One region of the Peribacillus aracenensis genome, then DNA from elsewhere that is predicted to be linked to it. Evidence: riboswitches for the same ligand, from Rfam matches in the RefSeq annotation. Region 1 holds a riboswitch; the other holds the start of a gene.

Region 1 (8,264 bases):
CTTTTAACATCAATTCGATTATCAGAAGGCTTAATAACATTCGATTCTAAAGTGACAGCTTATAACGCTTCTGTCGAAAATGAAGTCCAGTCCATTGCGGTAACTCCGATATTGAGTGACAGTACCGCAATTGTAAAGGTGAATGGAAAGGATGCAACCAATGCAGGTGTAAAGGTTACCCTTCCAATCGGTAAGACAAAGGTGAAGATTATCGTTACGGCAGAAAATGGAGATGAAAAAACCTATACGCTTACGATTACACGGGCGGCAGCCAAGGAAAAAGAAGAATCGAAAACTGCACCTAAAGCGGGTGAAGTTCAACAGGAGCCCTCAACAGGAACGGGTAAAACTCAACCATCCTCCGATAAGGGAAATAAATCATCTTTAACATCAACGGAATCCACCAATAATCTAAAACCAAGCAGTGGTGTCAGCCAAGCACAGCAACTTGAAAGCATTTCAACAGAAAAAGCGAAAACGGATTCTAGAGAGAAGGGAACGTCAGCAGATCCCTTAGGTGATGAGGGCAATAATGCACCAGTGTTAAACAATTTGACTGTATCATCAGGAGTATGGAACAAAGCTTTTGAATCTAATGAGCATACCTATCATATCGAGGTCGATCATGATATTTCTTCAGTCGAAATGAATGCAACGGCAAATGCCAGCGGAGCAACGATTGAATATGATGGTGAGAGCAGTAAAAAAGTGAAGATCAAGGATAAAGCGAAAACGGCCATTTCCGTTACCGTTTCAAAGGATGGGGAGCGCCGTACTTACGTCCTTGTTTTCGAAAAGGATATGGATGTGGAGATGGATGAGGAAGAAACCGTGGATGATGTCATAACAAAAGAGGTGGGCGTTGAGGCAGCGCAGATGAGTACAGCCGGCAAGTCGGAGGGAGATACATACAATAATACTGGAGGCCAAATTGATCGCAAACAACCTGTTGGGACCGGGTCATTCTTTGGGAATATAAAGGATTTCTTCACCTCCTTGATTAAATAGGGATGGGTCTGAATCCTGCAAAAAAAGGACAAGGTTTAGGCTTGTCCTTGGATTTATACTTTTATGGGCAAAATGATTTGGACCTCGGTTCCATGGTTTAGTTCGCTGTTAAAGTGGACCTTTCCCCGATGCGCCTCAATGATTCGGCAACTGACTGTCAGTCCTAATCCGGTTCCTTTTTCTTTAGAAGAATAGAAAGGTTCGCCAAGATGCTTTATCCGTTTTTTTTCAATTCCGCTTCCATTATCTTTGATGGTAATGGAAAGGTTATTGTCGATGCGTTCAAAATCAATCCAAATGTGATCGGCGGATGCCTCCATTGAATTCTTGAGCATGTTTATGAATACTTGTTTTAATTGGTTTCCCTCACATAATAGAAGCGGTATTTCGTTTTTAACAGATATTGATATTTGGGTGGGGTACGAGTCCGCCTCTGGTTTCAACAAGGTTTTGACATCATTCATCAGGTCGATGATTTGATGTTTGCTGAATGGAAGTTCCTGTGGTTTTGCCAGAACGAGTAACTCGCTTACAATAAGATTGATCCGGTCCAATTCACTTAACATGATCGTGTAGTATTGTTCATAGGGATGGTCGCTCTTTTTAAGCAGCTGGACGAAACCTTTTAAAGAAGTCAGCGGGTTTCGTACCTCGTGGGCCACACTTGCGGCAAGTTCGCCGACTATCGATAATTTTTCAGTTCTTCTTAATCGTGCTTCGGTTTCCCGAATTTGAGTGACTTCTTTAGCATAAGTAATGATTCCTACTAAATCCTCTCCAACCATCATCGGGACAAACGAACAAGAAAGTAAGATGGACTTTCCGTACTTCGTCAGGAATTCTATATCTTTCCCTTTTTTTATCCCCTTTTGGTTTTCCAGGACATATTGGCAAGATGTACGGATCAATTCCGCGTCTTCTGCTGAGAAGTTCAAATTAATGAATGAGGCTCCATGTATTTCTTCCTGTTGAAAGCCTGTTACAGTTTCAAACCTTGGATTAACGGTCGTGATCATTCCGTTTAAATCAAGCATCAGCATTGGATAAGGGTTGTGTTCAAACAATGATTTATAGCGTTGTTCACTATCGAATAATTGATTCTCCGCGACTACTCTTTCAGAAATATCCCTGCCAATGACGACTAAGCCTTTTCGTGAACCATCCTCATTGAACAGAGGAACCTTGATCGTATCAAAGGTCTTGTGATTGCCATCGGGAAGAGGGACGATTTCCTCACACCTTGTGATTTCCCCTTTTACCCAAGTTTCTTCATCGGATACTTCACAGTAGATCAACGACTCTTTATAAAATTCTGAGTATTCCGCGAGCTCGCTGTCTCTTTTTCCCTTATAGTCTACATGCTCCAATTGAAATAATTGCAGGCCGAAGGTATTGGATTCAAGCCAACGGCCATCACCATCCTTGAAGTTAACGAAATCCACCATTGAATTGATGAGTGTCCGCCGACGTTGCTCAGCTTCTTTTAATTGCTTGAATTCTTCCCTTTTAGCTAAATAAAGATATAAAACCAAGCCTATTGATAAAAGGAAAACAAATCCTTCCGCTCTTTGAAGTTGAATGAAGACCTCTTTGTTTTGGATATTTGTAGTTAAAAAATAGTCGAACACGACTAGTGTAAGAATCCCGGATAGGATATATATTGCTAAGATGGAGCGTTTGGACATGGAGATTCTCCCTGATTTTAAGACATTTCTAAGGTAAAATTACATACACATTTTAACAAACTATCGGAAAAAAATATATGCAGATTCCTAAATAAAAAAACAGGATCAAAGTGGTCACCTGTTTTTTCTGAAAAAGGTTTGTTTCCTTTTCTTTTTTGCACGCTTATAGATAATGAAAAATAGTAAGAGGACGAGTGCGAGTGCTGCTAGCGTATATTGGTTCATTTCAACAGATAACAGTCCATATGGAATGAGCGAAAGGAAGAAAAAGTAAATAAGGTTACCAAGTGCCGTCGCTAATAAAAAATCCTTGAAAGTGACGGTGCTGACACCAGCTACCAAGTTAATTAAGCTTGTTGGGATCAGAGGGAAAATCCTGCCTGTAAAAACGTACATGAAGCCATGCTCTACAACAGTTTCTTGCCATTTTTCGCTAATTTTCTTTATGAGAAGTTCCTGAAACCAGTTTCTTGCTGCATAAAAAATGAAACCTGAGGCAACAACGCTTGTAAACCAACTCCATAGATATCCATATATGAATCCGAATATCGTGACATTGATGGTCAGGAGCAAAATTAAGGGGATGATTGTAAAAGAATTTTGTACAAACATCAATACGAATGTCACAATAAATGTAAGCAAAAGGTTTTCCTTCAAAATGCCAATAACAGAATCCAGATCACTTTTCCAAACCAAAGTGAATAACTCTGCATTATAGAAAATAAATATTGCGATTACCAATAGACCGATTATGGTCAGGATTTTTTTCAAAGGGCCACCACCATTCTTACTAGTAGTTTATCATTTTCGAGTTCATTGGTGAAAAAAAGAGCTGCCGCATCATTGCAGACAGCTCTTTTCCATTATAGTGGGTTTCAGACACGAAGATTCCATTAAAGCCACTTTTCAAACTGAATTCTTTTGTTCATTCCATAAATGATTGGCGCTCCAATCAAGAGGACAACGAATTCACCGACAGCCGTGGTCATCCAGCTTAACCAGAATGGGAAGCCCAGGGCAAGATTCAGCTCAATTGCAATTAAAAACATTGTGAACGTGAAAAAGATAATCGTTGCGATCATCCGTCCTTTAATGCCTTTTATGAACCGAGAAACAAAAATGACAAGCAACAAGGCGAGCAGAGATTGCCCCACCCCGAAAATCAAGTCATATGGCACCATCGGGGAAAAGAGCAGATTCGATATGAAGACTCCGCCGACGATACCGTAGATATACTTTTTATTGAATACAATCAGATGATTCAATATTTCCGGTACACGAAATTGGAACATCTGAAATGATATTGGTTGGAATACCAATGAGACCGCCACATACAAGGCAGCCAATAACCCGCTTATTACGAGTGTACGAACATTCATTTTACTCTCTCCCTAGTTTTTTATCGTGGGATGGTTACGAACCACGTTTAGGCGTTTGCCCGATGTTTAATAGTATCCCATGTAAGCTTGTTTCGTCAATTTGTAAAGAATGGTTTTAATTTATAAGTTTTCAAGCAGGGGAAGTAGCTCAATTGGATTTTGATTTATTGCAATGATGGATGATATTATTTCAATATGTACTTCAAAGGAGTGAATATAGGATGTCAATCGAGAGTGTCAAAAGCCATTTTAAACAATGGGATCGGGAAGGCGATGTAATGGAGTTCGAAACATCAAGTGCTACGGTGATTGAAGCAGCGGAAACCATCGGTGTTATCCCAGCGCGGATTGCTAAGACTCTTTCCTTTAAGGGAGAAGGTGAAAAAGCCATTTTGGTTGTTGCCGCAGGGGACGCGAAAGTGGATAATAAGAAATTTCGTCAGACGTTCGGTTTCAAAGCACGTATGCTTTCACCTGAAGAAGTGCTTGCACAGACCGGCCATGCCATCGGAGGGGTTTGCCCGTTTGGTTTGGCAAATGATCTAGCTGTTTTTCTTGATGTATCGATGAAACGCTTTGATACATTGTTCCCGGCATGCGGCAGTGCGAACTCTGCCATAGAACTTAAACTCGCTGAGTTGTTTGAATATTCAGGTGCTAAGGATTGGGTGGATGTATGCAAAGGTTGGGAAGAGAAGGAAAATGAGGAAACGACGGTAGGCAATGCAGTTAATGGCCTTTGATGGTTTCATAAAATCCACATGAATGGTATTGAGTCCACTACGGTGGACTTTATTTTAGTGGCGGCGGCATACATTTTCTATGATTTAAGCGGAAAATCGGGCGGAAAGTGTTCCTGAGTGGAGGTTGAAAGATGTTAAATGAAAGCAAAAGAAAAGGCAATAACTGCTATTTTAGTCTTAAAACTCTTTATGAAGAGAATATAACGGTTAAGAGCATTGCCCAGGAGCTTGAGTTTTGCCATAAAAACGATCTGGCAGTGGATATCCAGAAAGCATTGGAAAAAAAGAACTTTGATATATTGGCAGTGCAAGATCAGGGGGAAATCATCGGGTATATCGAAAGGGAAGAACTCGGTGATGGAAGCATTTCTGAATATTTGAGAAACTTTTCACCAAGGGAAATGGTTTCGGATTCAACCCCTTTGATCCAGCTTCTCCAGATTTTCAAGAATAAAACAAGGGTGTTCGTATTAGAGAATAATTCGATTAAAAAGTTGATTACCCATGCCGACCTTCAAAAGCCTCCGATCAGGATGCTGATATTCGGATACATTACTTTATTGGAAATGAGGATGAGCGATATCATCCAGGATAGATTCGGCGATGGCAGCTGGTATCCAATGATCAGCGAAGACCGTTTTGAAAAGGCAACCGAATTATATAGAAGGAGAATCGATAAAAACGAGGATATCAATATAATCGAGTGCCTGCAAATCAGTGATAAATTCGATATCATACATAAAGATAAAGATTTGAGGCGCTTCTTCCAAATCCCTTCGAAAAGTAAAGGGAAGAAGGATGCAAATGCCATCCGGAAATTACGGGATAAGATTTCCCATGCTAATGAATTGGGTCTGGACATGTCATGGATGGAAATCATCGAGGTTGTCGAGTCCTGTGGCCGACTGCTCGAAATCTCTGAATCCTATCAGTATGAAAAATAAGGATCCAGCTAATCATGCGGGTTCTTTTTTAGCGCATCCAAATAGAAAAAACTGCCCATATCGGGCAGTCTCCCCCTTAAAACTCCGGCAGTTGATCCAGATTATTTTCTTTTATCCCATCGGGCTCACTCCGCAATATGTCACGTCCATATTTATGAAAGACGTCAACATTGGCCAGGTTGCCTGCTTTGGCTTCCGAAAGGGCTGTGGGGTAGTCGAGTTCGCGGCCGGAGTTCGTCTTGATGGCGATTATATTGTCCTCTTCATTTTTCCTTACAGCGATGATTTCTTCTTTTCCTGCTGAATCAGCTTGGTTTGCTTGCGGTGTTCCCTGCTGTTTATATGATTCATAGGCTTTTTCAAATTGGTCCATGTTTTAGACACCTCCTATTTATAGGGTGAGCCATTTTTTCTGCAATATACAAACCGGATTTCGTCCAACTTGAGCCGTTAATTCGTCCAAATGGGCCGATTTTTCGGCACTTTATTAAAGTGAATGCTGTCTTTTTGCTTTTTTGCAGTGGCATGGCACTTGCATCTTGTGTAAGTAGCAGGTGTAAGTAGTAGCAAGAAATAATATCCACTGGATTAAGGGAGGAAAATGAATCATGAATGTAAAACAAGGGGCAAGCACTGTAAATGAAAAACAAAAGGTCAAGACAATGAAAGCGGCGGTCGTCAATGAATTTAACCAAAAACTTGAGATTAAAGAAGTTCCCATCCCCGAGTTGGAATATGGTGAGATATTAGTGAAAATTAAAGCCTGTGGCGTATGTCATACCGATTTGCATGCGGTACATGGTGATTGGCCGGTAAAACCCAAGCTTCCGCTTATCCCCGGACATGAGGGTGTGGGCATTATAGAAAAGGTGGCAGAAGGCGTAACTTCCTTGAAAGTAGGTGACCGTGTTGGGATCCCATGGCTTTATTCGGCCTGTGGCGATTGTGAATATTGCCTGACCGGAAGGGAAACGCTTTGCTTGGATCAATTGAATGCAGGCTATTCCGTGGACGGAGGATATGCGGAATATTGTAAAGCACCCGCCAAATATGTGGTGAAGGTTCCAGAAGGGCTTGACTTTGCGGAGATTTCACCAATTTTCTGTGCAGGTGTAACGACTTATAAAGCGCTAAAGGTGTCAGAAGCAAAACCAGGCGATTGGGTAGCGGTTTATGGAATTGGCGGATTGGGACATGTTGCCCTGCAATATGCAAAAGCGATGGGCTTTAATGTAATTGCTGTCGATATTCAAGATGATAAGCTGGATCTGGCAACTGAACTTGGGGCGGATTATACGGTTAATGGGCTTAAGACCGATCCTGTTCAGGCTATAAAGGATAAAGTTGGCGGTGTGCAGGCATCCATTTCTGTAGCGGTTACGAAAAAAGCTTTCCAACAGGCTTACAGTTCAGTCAAGAGGGGCGGGACACTTGTCGTAGTAGGATTGCCGAATGATGAACTCCCAATCCCGATTTTTGATACAGTGCTAAATGGGGTAACTGTAAAAGGGTCAATCGTCGGCACGAGAAAAGATTTACAGGAAGCCGTTCAATTTGCGGCTGAGGGTAAAGTCAGAACGAATATAGAGACGAGGAAACTTGATGAAATAAATGATGTGTTTTCAATGATGGAAAAGGGGGAAATCAACGGACGCATCGTATTGACGCTAGAATAGGAACAGAGGAGGATGTCCTGGAACGGGGCATCCTCCTTTTTATTATGTCTGGTTCTTCTCATTTAATATATAACGTAATTTCCGTATGGATATCTGCAAGCGTTTGGCTGCCTCATTCCGGTTGCCGTAAGTTTTTTGCAGTGCCTGCATGACGAGCTCCTTTCCAATTGTGGATTGAAGCTGTTTGATTTCCGTAAGTATTTCTTCAAGCATCAGTTCATCCTTTTCTTTAAAGTCGGCCACTAGCCTTTTTCGCCATTCTTCAAGAAGGTTTTCAGTTGACTGAGTCCCATTAGTGGACACGTTTTTGTCAGGCGTGATCTGGCTGTTAGTGAGAGAGATATCATTTGCGGATATTACCGACTTATGGTCTGCAAGAGTTAATGTGCGCATGACCACATTAGATAGTTCGCGTATGTTGCCTGGCCAGTTGTATTGCTGTAATTTTTCAATGGCTTCATTGGAAAAAGAGATATCTCCATGACCATTCCTCTCAATCAAGTGACGGACAAGCAAGGGAATATCCTCTTTTCGATTCCTTAAAGGCGGGATATCGAGAGTCACGACGTTCAGCCGGTAAAATAGGTCTTCCCGGAATTTATTTTTGTCCACTGCCTGCTGTAGGTTTTCATTGGAGGCTGCCACTAACCGGGCGTTCGTCCGTAATGTCCCGCTGCTGCCAACCCGCATGAATTCCCTCGTTTCCAAAACTCGAAGCAATTTGACCTGGATGGCGGGACTCGCATCCGCAATTTCATCAAGAAAAAGCGTCCCGTTCCCGGCAATTTCGAAAAAACCCTTTCGCAGCTGGGTCGCTCCGGTGAAAGCG
Region 2 (8,264 bases), on a different contig from region 1:
CCAATGGCGGTAGCGATATGCTTTGGGCGAACTTGTTCTGGGTTTGGGGACATCCTGAAGTTTATATAGTAATTCTTCCAGCTTTCGGTATTTACAGTGAAATCATTTCGACATTTGCACGTCGTAACCTGTACGGGTATAATTCGATGGTTATCTCCATGGTAGCTATTTCTACTCTATCTTTCGTTGTATGGGCTCACCATTTCTATACAATGGGTCACGGTGCAATGGTTAATGGTATCTTCTCGGTTACCACGATGGCAATTGCCGTCCCGACTGGTGTTAAGATCTTCAACTGGTTGTTCACACTTTGGAAAGGTAAAATCGTATTTACCGTTCCAATGCTATACTCTTTAGCCTTCATTCCGATTTTCACTCTCGGTGGGGTAACAGGGGTAATGCTTGCCATGGCAAGTGCTGACTACCAATACCATAATACAATGTTCTTAGTAGCTCACTTCCACTACGTTTTAATCCCTGGTACTGTATTTGCCGTACTTGCCGGTTTTACGTACTGGTGGCCAAAAATGTTCGGTTTCATGTTGAGCGAAAAAATTGGAAAATGGTCGTTCTGGTTCATTACAATCGGCTTTAATGTAACATTCTTCCCGATGTTCATCACTGGTTTAGATGGGCAGGCACGTCGTATGTATACGTACTCTGAATCAACAGGGTATGGTCCATTGAATATGCTCTCTTTCGTTGGAGCGATTGGTTTAGCAATAGGTTTTGCACTTATTGTGTACAATATCTATTGGAGTACTCGTTATGCATCAAGAAATATCTCGAACGATCCATGGGATGCACGTTCTCTAGAGTGGGCTACACATACACCAATCCCTGAATATAACTTTGCAATTGTACCAACAGTTGATTCTACAGAAGCATTCTGGGATTCAAAGAAAAAAGGCTTCAAATTATTTGGCGGTAAAGTAGAAAAGATTCATATGCCAAATAACAGTGGCGTGCCGTTTATCATGAGCTGTATCTTCTTCGTTTGGGGCTTTGCATTGGTATTCAGCATGTGGATCATTGCAATCATTGCAACGATCGGTATCTTTGCTTGTATGATTCACCGTTCATTCGAAAAAGATCACGGACGTTATATCTCTGTTGAAGAGATCGAAGAAACTGAAAATAAATTGCGAGGTGCTAAGTAATGAAAATAGATAACTCGCTGCCACTAGAATATAGCACGGAAGAAAATCGCTTAAAGATTTTTGGGTTCTGGATTTTCCTAGGAGCAGAAATAGCTCTTTTCGCTACACTGTTCGCCACTTATTTTGTCTTAGTTGATGGTACTGGAAATGGTCCAACAGGGGAACATCTTTTTAAAGTCCCTACATTAATGTTTCAAACAATCTTTCTATTAACTAGTAGTTTTACCATAGGTCTTGGAATCAATGCAATGAGACTTGGCAGGCAGAAAGCAACGATTGGTTTCTTCATTATCACCCTTATTCTTGGTTTAGGCTTCTTAGGAGTCGAAATTTATGAATTCGTGGAGTATGTACATGAAGGAGCAACGATTCAAACAAGTGCTTTCTTATCTAGTTTGTTCACATTACTAGGTACGCATGGAGCTCACGTTACACTTGGTTTATTCTGGGGAACCTTCATCGTCATGCAGATTAAAAAGCGCGGTATGACTCCACAGACAACAAACAAGGCTTTCATCTTTTCACTTTACTGGCATTTCTTGGACGTTGTCTGGATTTTCATCTTCAGTTTCGTCTATCTGAAAGGAATGATGTAATATGAAAGAATTATTCCCACGGGGCCAAGTTATGGGATTTGCCTTTTCGCTAGTCCTGACTTTGGTCGCACTATCAGTTATTGTGTTTGATCTCTCACTTAAAATGGCTGTGATCATCCTACTTGTTACAGCTTTCATGCAAGCTGCACTTCAATTTGTTATGTTCATGCATGCAGGAGAGTCTGAAGATAAAGCATCGATTTACACAAACGTTTATTACGGATTGTTCGTTGCATTGGTTACAATTTTCGGTACATTGCTAACAATGGTTTGGGGATATCAATAATCCATTCCGGAAAAACCGGGCGTCTTGATGACGCCCGGTTTTTTTGTATTTAAAAGTAGTAAGTAGAATTTCATATACGGCTTTATCCACTTCATACTTTTAAGATGTTGATGAACCCATTTTGTTTAGTATGACCATTTCGGAACATTATATGTATAAACGGATAATTGTCCCTATCGAAGTTTGGCCGTGCGTTCAAGTAAAAATGTTTTACAGAAGTAACGTTAATAGAACGTACACATTTTCTAAGAAAAGCTGTCGGACCTTTTGATACAATAAGCGATATACGCATTTATAAACGCGGCGGAGATGATGAAATTGACATTGCCGGTCTTGATTTTGACCATTATCTTAAGTTTGTTAAAAATATTGGTTTCCTGCCTTCCAACCGATGCAGTTAATTGGATTATCAGCAAATTTAAAATGCACTCAGAAATTAGTGGCGAGAATGCGATCGTAACCTTTGACGGAAAACGTTTGGAAGGTATAGAAAAAATTCAAGTCATTAGTTATTTTAATAACGCTAGATTTTTGAAAAAAAATCATATATTCCCAGGGAACGAGCAATTGTTTTTACACCCAGAGAACAGTGGGATTCCATTGGTCATTGATACTAAAAGAAGCAAAAAGGATGTTAGGTTATTTGTATACATTTACAATGACCACGTCGATGTAGTCAAACAGTACAAGAAGAAAGTCATTTCTTATAGTCTTCTTTCAGATAGCCTCCAAGAGCGTTCCGTGCCATTAATAAGTAAATTAGTTTAATAAAAAAATGACGGTCTCTTTAAGGACCGTCTTAGACTGTAGACAATTTAACCGTTAATTTCCACTCCAGGGACTCGCTTTTCACGCAGGAGTCTCGTACCCTGCGTTTCAATTAACTTAATATAGAACCCTTTTGTCTACAGACTGAGACCGGTTTTTAATGAATTTTATTAAAAATCTAGTACACAAACTGACATCTTAATTTTAGTTTCTTTTGGAAAATGCAATTAAAAGAGAGGGAATTACTGTAAGAGGTTCTTTCATCGTGCATATGAAATTATTTAAATGGTAATAAAAAAGCAGGTATCTATTGCGATGCCTGCCTTTTTATGCTTTCCATTGTTTTTCAACTTGATGAAGCGCTTGTTGTAAAATTACTTCATGATCTGTATCCGGTTTAGTAAGGACGTTAGTTTGATAAGATTTTCCTTGAAAATCAACCGTTACCGTAACTTTTACCATTATGCATCTTTCCTTTCCTAATTCAGAATTAAATGGGGTGGTTGTACCTATTTCTTTAATACCCGTGACAGAGGATTTTTCAAACATTTCAAAAGTAGTAAAACATAAAGAATTAATATTCAAAATTATCTGATATTTCAGGGAGCGTGTCAACACTTTTTTTTGACCACCCTATTTCCCGGCACAATAAAAAAACGACCTGGCTTGTACTCGTAGCAGCCAGGTCGTCTTTGTAAATGAACTATATTCATATTTTAGTCAAGATAATGCCGATTAATGCTGCAAGTACGCCGGCAACTTGATAGTTTTTTAGTTTTTCCTTGAATAAATAACATCCTGCGAATACGACAACTAAACAGTTCAGGCTGACGACAGGGAAGATGATGCTTGCGATGCCAGTGTTCAACGCAAAGAAATAACATCCATAGCCTATAGTGCTTAAAAGGCCTACCAAGGAACCGATTTTGATTTCCTTTAGCTTGATTTTTTCCTTTTTAAAGGCCAGAGCCGAAAGAAGATAAAGAGTTCCGCCTCCGTACATTGATACCAGAATATCAAGGGAATTTAAATGAAGACGTGTTGATGTCGTCATAAGAATGCCTAGCACACCAAAAGATAAAATGGATAATAATGTGTGCATCATCCATGGGACATATTGATGGTTGCCTTTAGCATTAGGTGTATACTGAATGACTAATGTAGCGAGAAACATGCAGACGATTCCACTCCACTGCAAAGTAGAAATATGTTCGTGAAAAATTAAAGCTGCACAGAGAATGGGGAATATTGCATTCGCTGCGATTAAAGGAGATGTCAAGCTTGCCGGTCCTTTTTCAAAGGCGCTTGCCATCTGGATATTACCATTAGCGTTCAGTACCCCAATGGCTCCACCAAGCATGATGGACAGCCAGTTAAACTGTAAACCATCCACAGATACTCCATAAGATATGGCCAAAATAAAAGCTGAAAAATAAAAGAAGAATTGGATATGTACTTTTGAGTAACCCTTTCCGCTACTCCATTTAAAAATGCTGTTATTGATTCCAAAACATAAACTAGTGATGAGGGCTGCAAAAATCCACATTGACGTAATCTCTTCCTTCATGTAGGATAAACTTCTTCTACATTTTAAGCCGAATGCATGCAGGAATCAAACCAAATTTTAAAAGTATGATTGACAGATTAGATATTTTTTTCTATATTTACTATGACAATTTTAAAATATTTCCCGATAAACGGGAGAGGTTCATAGCATCACCCTCTTAAAAAAACTATGGCTTTGATATTTTTCGCGAATCAACCATATCTTTGAGGAGATATGGTTTTTGTTATATAGAGGCCCATTTTATGAATCTCCCTGAAACGTGGGATTAGGAGGACTTTTAATGTCTGGAAGAAAAGAAGAAGAGTTAAAAAAAGATATCACACTGCTTGGGAATCAAGGAACAAAATATACATTCGACTATGCGCCTGAAATCCTTGAGTCATTCGATAACAAACATCCGAACCGGGATTATTTCGTCAAATTCAATTGCCCGGAATTCACTAGCTTATGTCCGATAACGGGCCAGCCGGACTTTGCGACCATTTACATAAGCTATATTCCAAGTGTGAAAATGGTGGAAAGCAAATCATTGAAACTTTATTTATTCAGCTTCCGCAATCACGGTGATTTCCATGAAGACTGCATGAACATCATCATGAATGATTTAATCGAATTGATGGATCCTAAATATATTGAAGTCTGGGGCAAGTTTACACCTAGGGGCGGAATCTCCATCGACCCTTACACGAATTATGGGAAACCAGGTACGAAGTATGAGGAAATGGCGGATTACCGCTTGATGAACCATGACTTATATCCTGAAACCGTGGATAATCGCTAAAGAATAGGAGAGACAATGGGCAAATGCCCGTTGTCTTTTTTAGTTTTTTAGCTATTATCGATTAGTGGTCTTGTTGTTTTGTCCTTTTTAAAAATACATTTGTCCTTCAGTAATGGAATTTCCACTTGATTGTTTCGAGAAAAAGCGTAATAATAGGGAGAGATAATTTTGACAGAATATTTACGAAAATAGGGGTTGTCGAGATGAAAGTTGCAAAGTTTGGTGGAAGTTCACTTGCGTCAGGTGAACAGTTGAGAAAGGTATTCGAAATTGTTGTTTCTGATCCAGAGAGGAAGATTGTAGTCGTTTCGGCTCCAGGGAAACGCAATTCCGATGATATAAAGGTGACGGATTTATTGATTGAAGCTGCTGAACAGCAGCTGCGCGGGGATAACGGAGAGCATTTGATAGAGGATGTCGTATCCCGCTATGCGAGCATTGCTGAAGAACTGGATATATCCGAGAGTGTCGTCACTGGGATCCGCGAAAATTTAATGGCGCTGTTGCATGCAGACCAAACTAACCCGAAGCGCTATTTGGATACTTTGAAGGCAAGTGGCGAGGATAATAATGCAAAGCTGGTCGCAGGTTATTTCCAAAGCCTTGGAGTAGAGGCGCAGTATATAAATCCGAAAAAGGCTGGCTTGATCGTAACGGATGAAGGTGGATTTACCAAGGTGCTGCCAGAATCTTATGATCGATTATATGCTCTGCGTGATGAGCCTGGAATCGTAATATTCCCAGGGTTCTTCGGTTATACGTTAGATGGTGATGTTTTAACCTTCTCAAGAAGCGGTTCCGATATTACGGGTTCGATTCTTGCGAATGGGGTCAAAGCTGATTTGTATGAGAACTTTACGGACGTGGATGCCGTTTATGCGGTGAATCCAAATGTGGTTTCCAATCCAAAGGGAATCCGGGAATTAACTTATCGTGAAATGCGTGAACTTTCTTATGCAGGTTTCTCGGTATTTCATGATGAGGCGCTGATTCCAGCATTCCGAGCGGGAATACCTGTCCATATCCAGAATACGAACAATCCGGCTGCACAAGGGACCCGCATTGTAAGTACACGGGATAATAAGAATGGGCCGGTTATTGGCATTGCAAGTGATAAAGGATTTTGCAGCATTTACATTAGCAAATATTTGATGAACAGGGAAGTTGGTTTTGGCCGGAAACTGCTGCACATCCTCGAAGATTATGGAGTTTCATATGAACATATTCCATCAGGTATCGATGATGTGACGCTTATTCTAAGGCAGGACCAGATGAAGGGTGAAGCCGAGAAGAAAATCATTTCACGAATCAAGAAAGAGCTTCATGCTGATGAAGTGAATGTGGAGCATGATCTTGCCTTGATCATGGTTGTAGGGGAAGGAATGCGCCATAATGTCGGTACAACGGCAAGAGCGTCAAAAGCCTTGGCCGAAGCGAAGGTGAATATTGAGATGATCAATCAAGGCTCTTCGGAGGTAAGCATGATGTTCGGTGTGAAAGGGCATAACGAAGAGACGGCAATTCAGGCATTATATCACGAGTTCTTTTGAGAATAATAGTTCAAAGACCTCCTTTTAGAAGGGGGTTTTTGTGATTAATCTTTTAGTCACTATACAAAACGCTGGATTTTTCATCGGGTTCTTTATGATAGTGACAATGACTGTTTGGGGGTAATCATTCCAAGCTAACAGATACGCTGTAGGGATCAGGCTGTCTGTCTTAATTTAATGCCCATTTGTCAAGTGGCTAAAGCAATTGGAGGAGAATGGAGTTGATGCTCTTGAAACGGATAAAAAGGGGGCGTCCAACCTCTGAATACATCACTTTCACCAAATCATAAATGAAAGAGATGTCATGGCAGCATCAAGTTTACGAGCAAAATGATTCACTGGCACGAATTGATTTAAAATAATCAATTCGAGTTGATCTTGCTGAATAGCATCATGTTTAGAAAGCAGCCTTATCACCTCAAGTTTAATACTTCTATATAATAAAAGAATGTAGGAATGAGTTCTATCTTTATATTAAAACAAAGTGGATTGGAGTGTAAGGTTGCTAGGGAAGACACCGCAGGCGTAAGCCGGGGGCTCCCGGAATGCCCGCGGAAATCGAGAGCCCTACGTTACAACCGTCAAATTGTAAAAGCCATAAAAAAACTGTAGACAAACTCGATTTTCATCGAGAGTTTGTCTACAGTCTGACCCTCCAATTGAGGATTGGTGGTTTTTCTTTTATATTAGTCCAAGATGGTCAGTATTTGATCGATCTCTTTCCTTGGACGTGGAGTGGGGATCATATCGGGATAGCCGACGTGAAGGCTGCCGACGATCTTCTCTCCTGGTTTCACGCCTAAAGCTTCACGGAACTCCATGCTGTGTATCATGCCGTATGTTTCCCATATCATCCCGATTCCTTGTTCCCAGGCCAGCAGACTGAAATTCTGGATCAAGGCACTAGTGGCCGCATAATCTTCTTCACGTGTCATGGGATTCGGATTCTCTTCCATGATCACCGCGACAAACATCGGTACACCTATAAGTTTATTATATCCTCGCTGTCCGGCGTTTTTTTTCTTTTCAGGGTCCTTCTCTTTGCCGGCCATGAATGCACTGGTTGCTTCCGCGAGTTTTAAACGGCTATCACCATGCACCACGACGAAGCGCCATGGTTGGGTCATTTTATGGTTCGGTGCCCATGTCGCAGTTCCCAATAATGATTGGATGGTATCAATAGGAACAGGAATGTCCTTAAATCGTTTGATGCTGCGCCGCTCTTTAATGATATCTTCTAGTTTCATGATCATCCTGCTCCTTTAATCATATATGTAAGTTTAATAGTTTAAAAAAATAATCCCCGGCTGCCTAATATGCTTCCAACGTGAATAAATTACTTGAATAAAGAGGGGGCAATATTCTAGTGACTTGCATTCGCTAATGAGCATATAATTTTACTAGGCACAGAGAAGCCGGGGCGACATTGTAGCTATGTACAATATCAAAAGGGTACGATAAGAGAATATCGTAATGCTTATCAAATTTCAGAGATCGATAATGAAATTGAAAATCATTATCAATTAGAATTTTCGCTTATTTCGTATAATTTGTCA

What was found. Region 1 has a riboswitch for preQ1 ahead of N0M92_RS24450 (QueT transporter family protein). Riboswitches for the same ligand answer to the same signal wherever they lie in the genome.
Region 2: linked by a shared signal. The riboswitch ahead of queF (preQ(1) synthase) and the one ahead of N0M92_RS24450 (QueT transporter family protein) in region 1 are both predicted to bind preQ1.

Annotation. Positions count from the first base shown of each region.
Region 1 covers NZ_JANZMJ010000035.1:47,806-56,069, forward strand. Annotated here, with positions in the region: gene N0M92_RS24435 (cadherin-like beta sandwich domain-containing protein) at 1-1,008, shown strand, start outside; gene N0M92_RS24440 (PAS domain-containing sensor histidine kinase) at 1,062-2,693, opposite strand; gene N0M92_RS24445 (TVP38/TMEM64 family protein) at 2,808-3,464, opposite strand; gene N0M92_RS24450 (QueT transporter family protein) at 3,587-4,072, opposite strand; PreQ1 riboswitch class I at 4,079-4,123, opposite strand; gene N0M92_RS24455 (YbaK/EbsC family protein) at 4,294-4,815, shown strand; gene N0M92_RS24460 (hypothetical protein) at 4,947-5,759, shown strand; gene N0M92_RS24465 (DUF3892 domain-containing protein) at 5,836-6,132, opposite strand; gene adhP (alcohol dehydrogenase AdhP) at 6,422-7,435, shown strand; gene N0M92_RS24475 (sigma-54-dependent transcriptional regulator) at 7,478-8,264, opposite strand, start outside.
Region 2 covers NZ_JANZMJ010000014.1:49,344-57,607, forward strand. Annotated here, with positions in the region: gene qoxB (cytochrome aa3 quinol oxidase subunit I) at 1-1,160, shown strand, start outside; gene qoxC (cytochrome aa3 quinol oxidase subunit III) at 1,160-1,756, shown strand; gene qoxD (cytochrome aa3 quinol oxidase subunit IV) at 1,758-2,042, shown strand; gene N0M92_RS15130 (YfmQ family protein) at 2,355-2,810, shown strand; gene N0M92_RS15135 (BA3454 family stress response protein) at 3,138-3,428, opposite strand; gene N0M92_RS15140 (DMT family transporter) at 3,520-4,377, opposite strand; PreQ1 riboswitch class I at 4,508-4,553, shown strand; gene queF (preQ(1) synthase) at 4,658-5,158, shown strand; gene N0M92_RS15150 (aspartate kinase) at 5,362-6,708, shown strand; gene N0M92_RS15155 (nitroreductase family protein) at 7,395-7,955, opposite strand.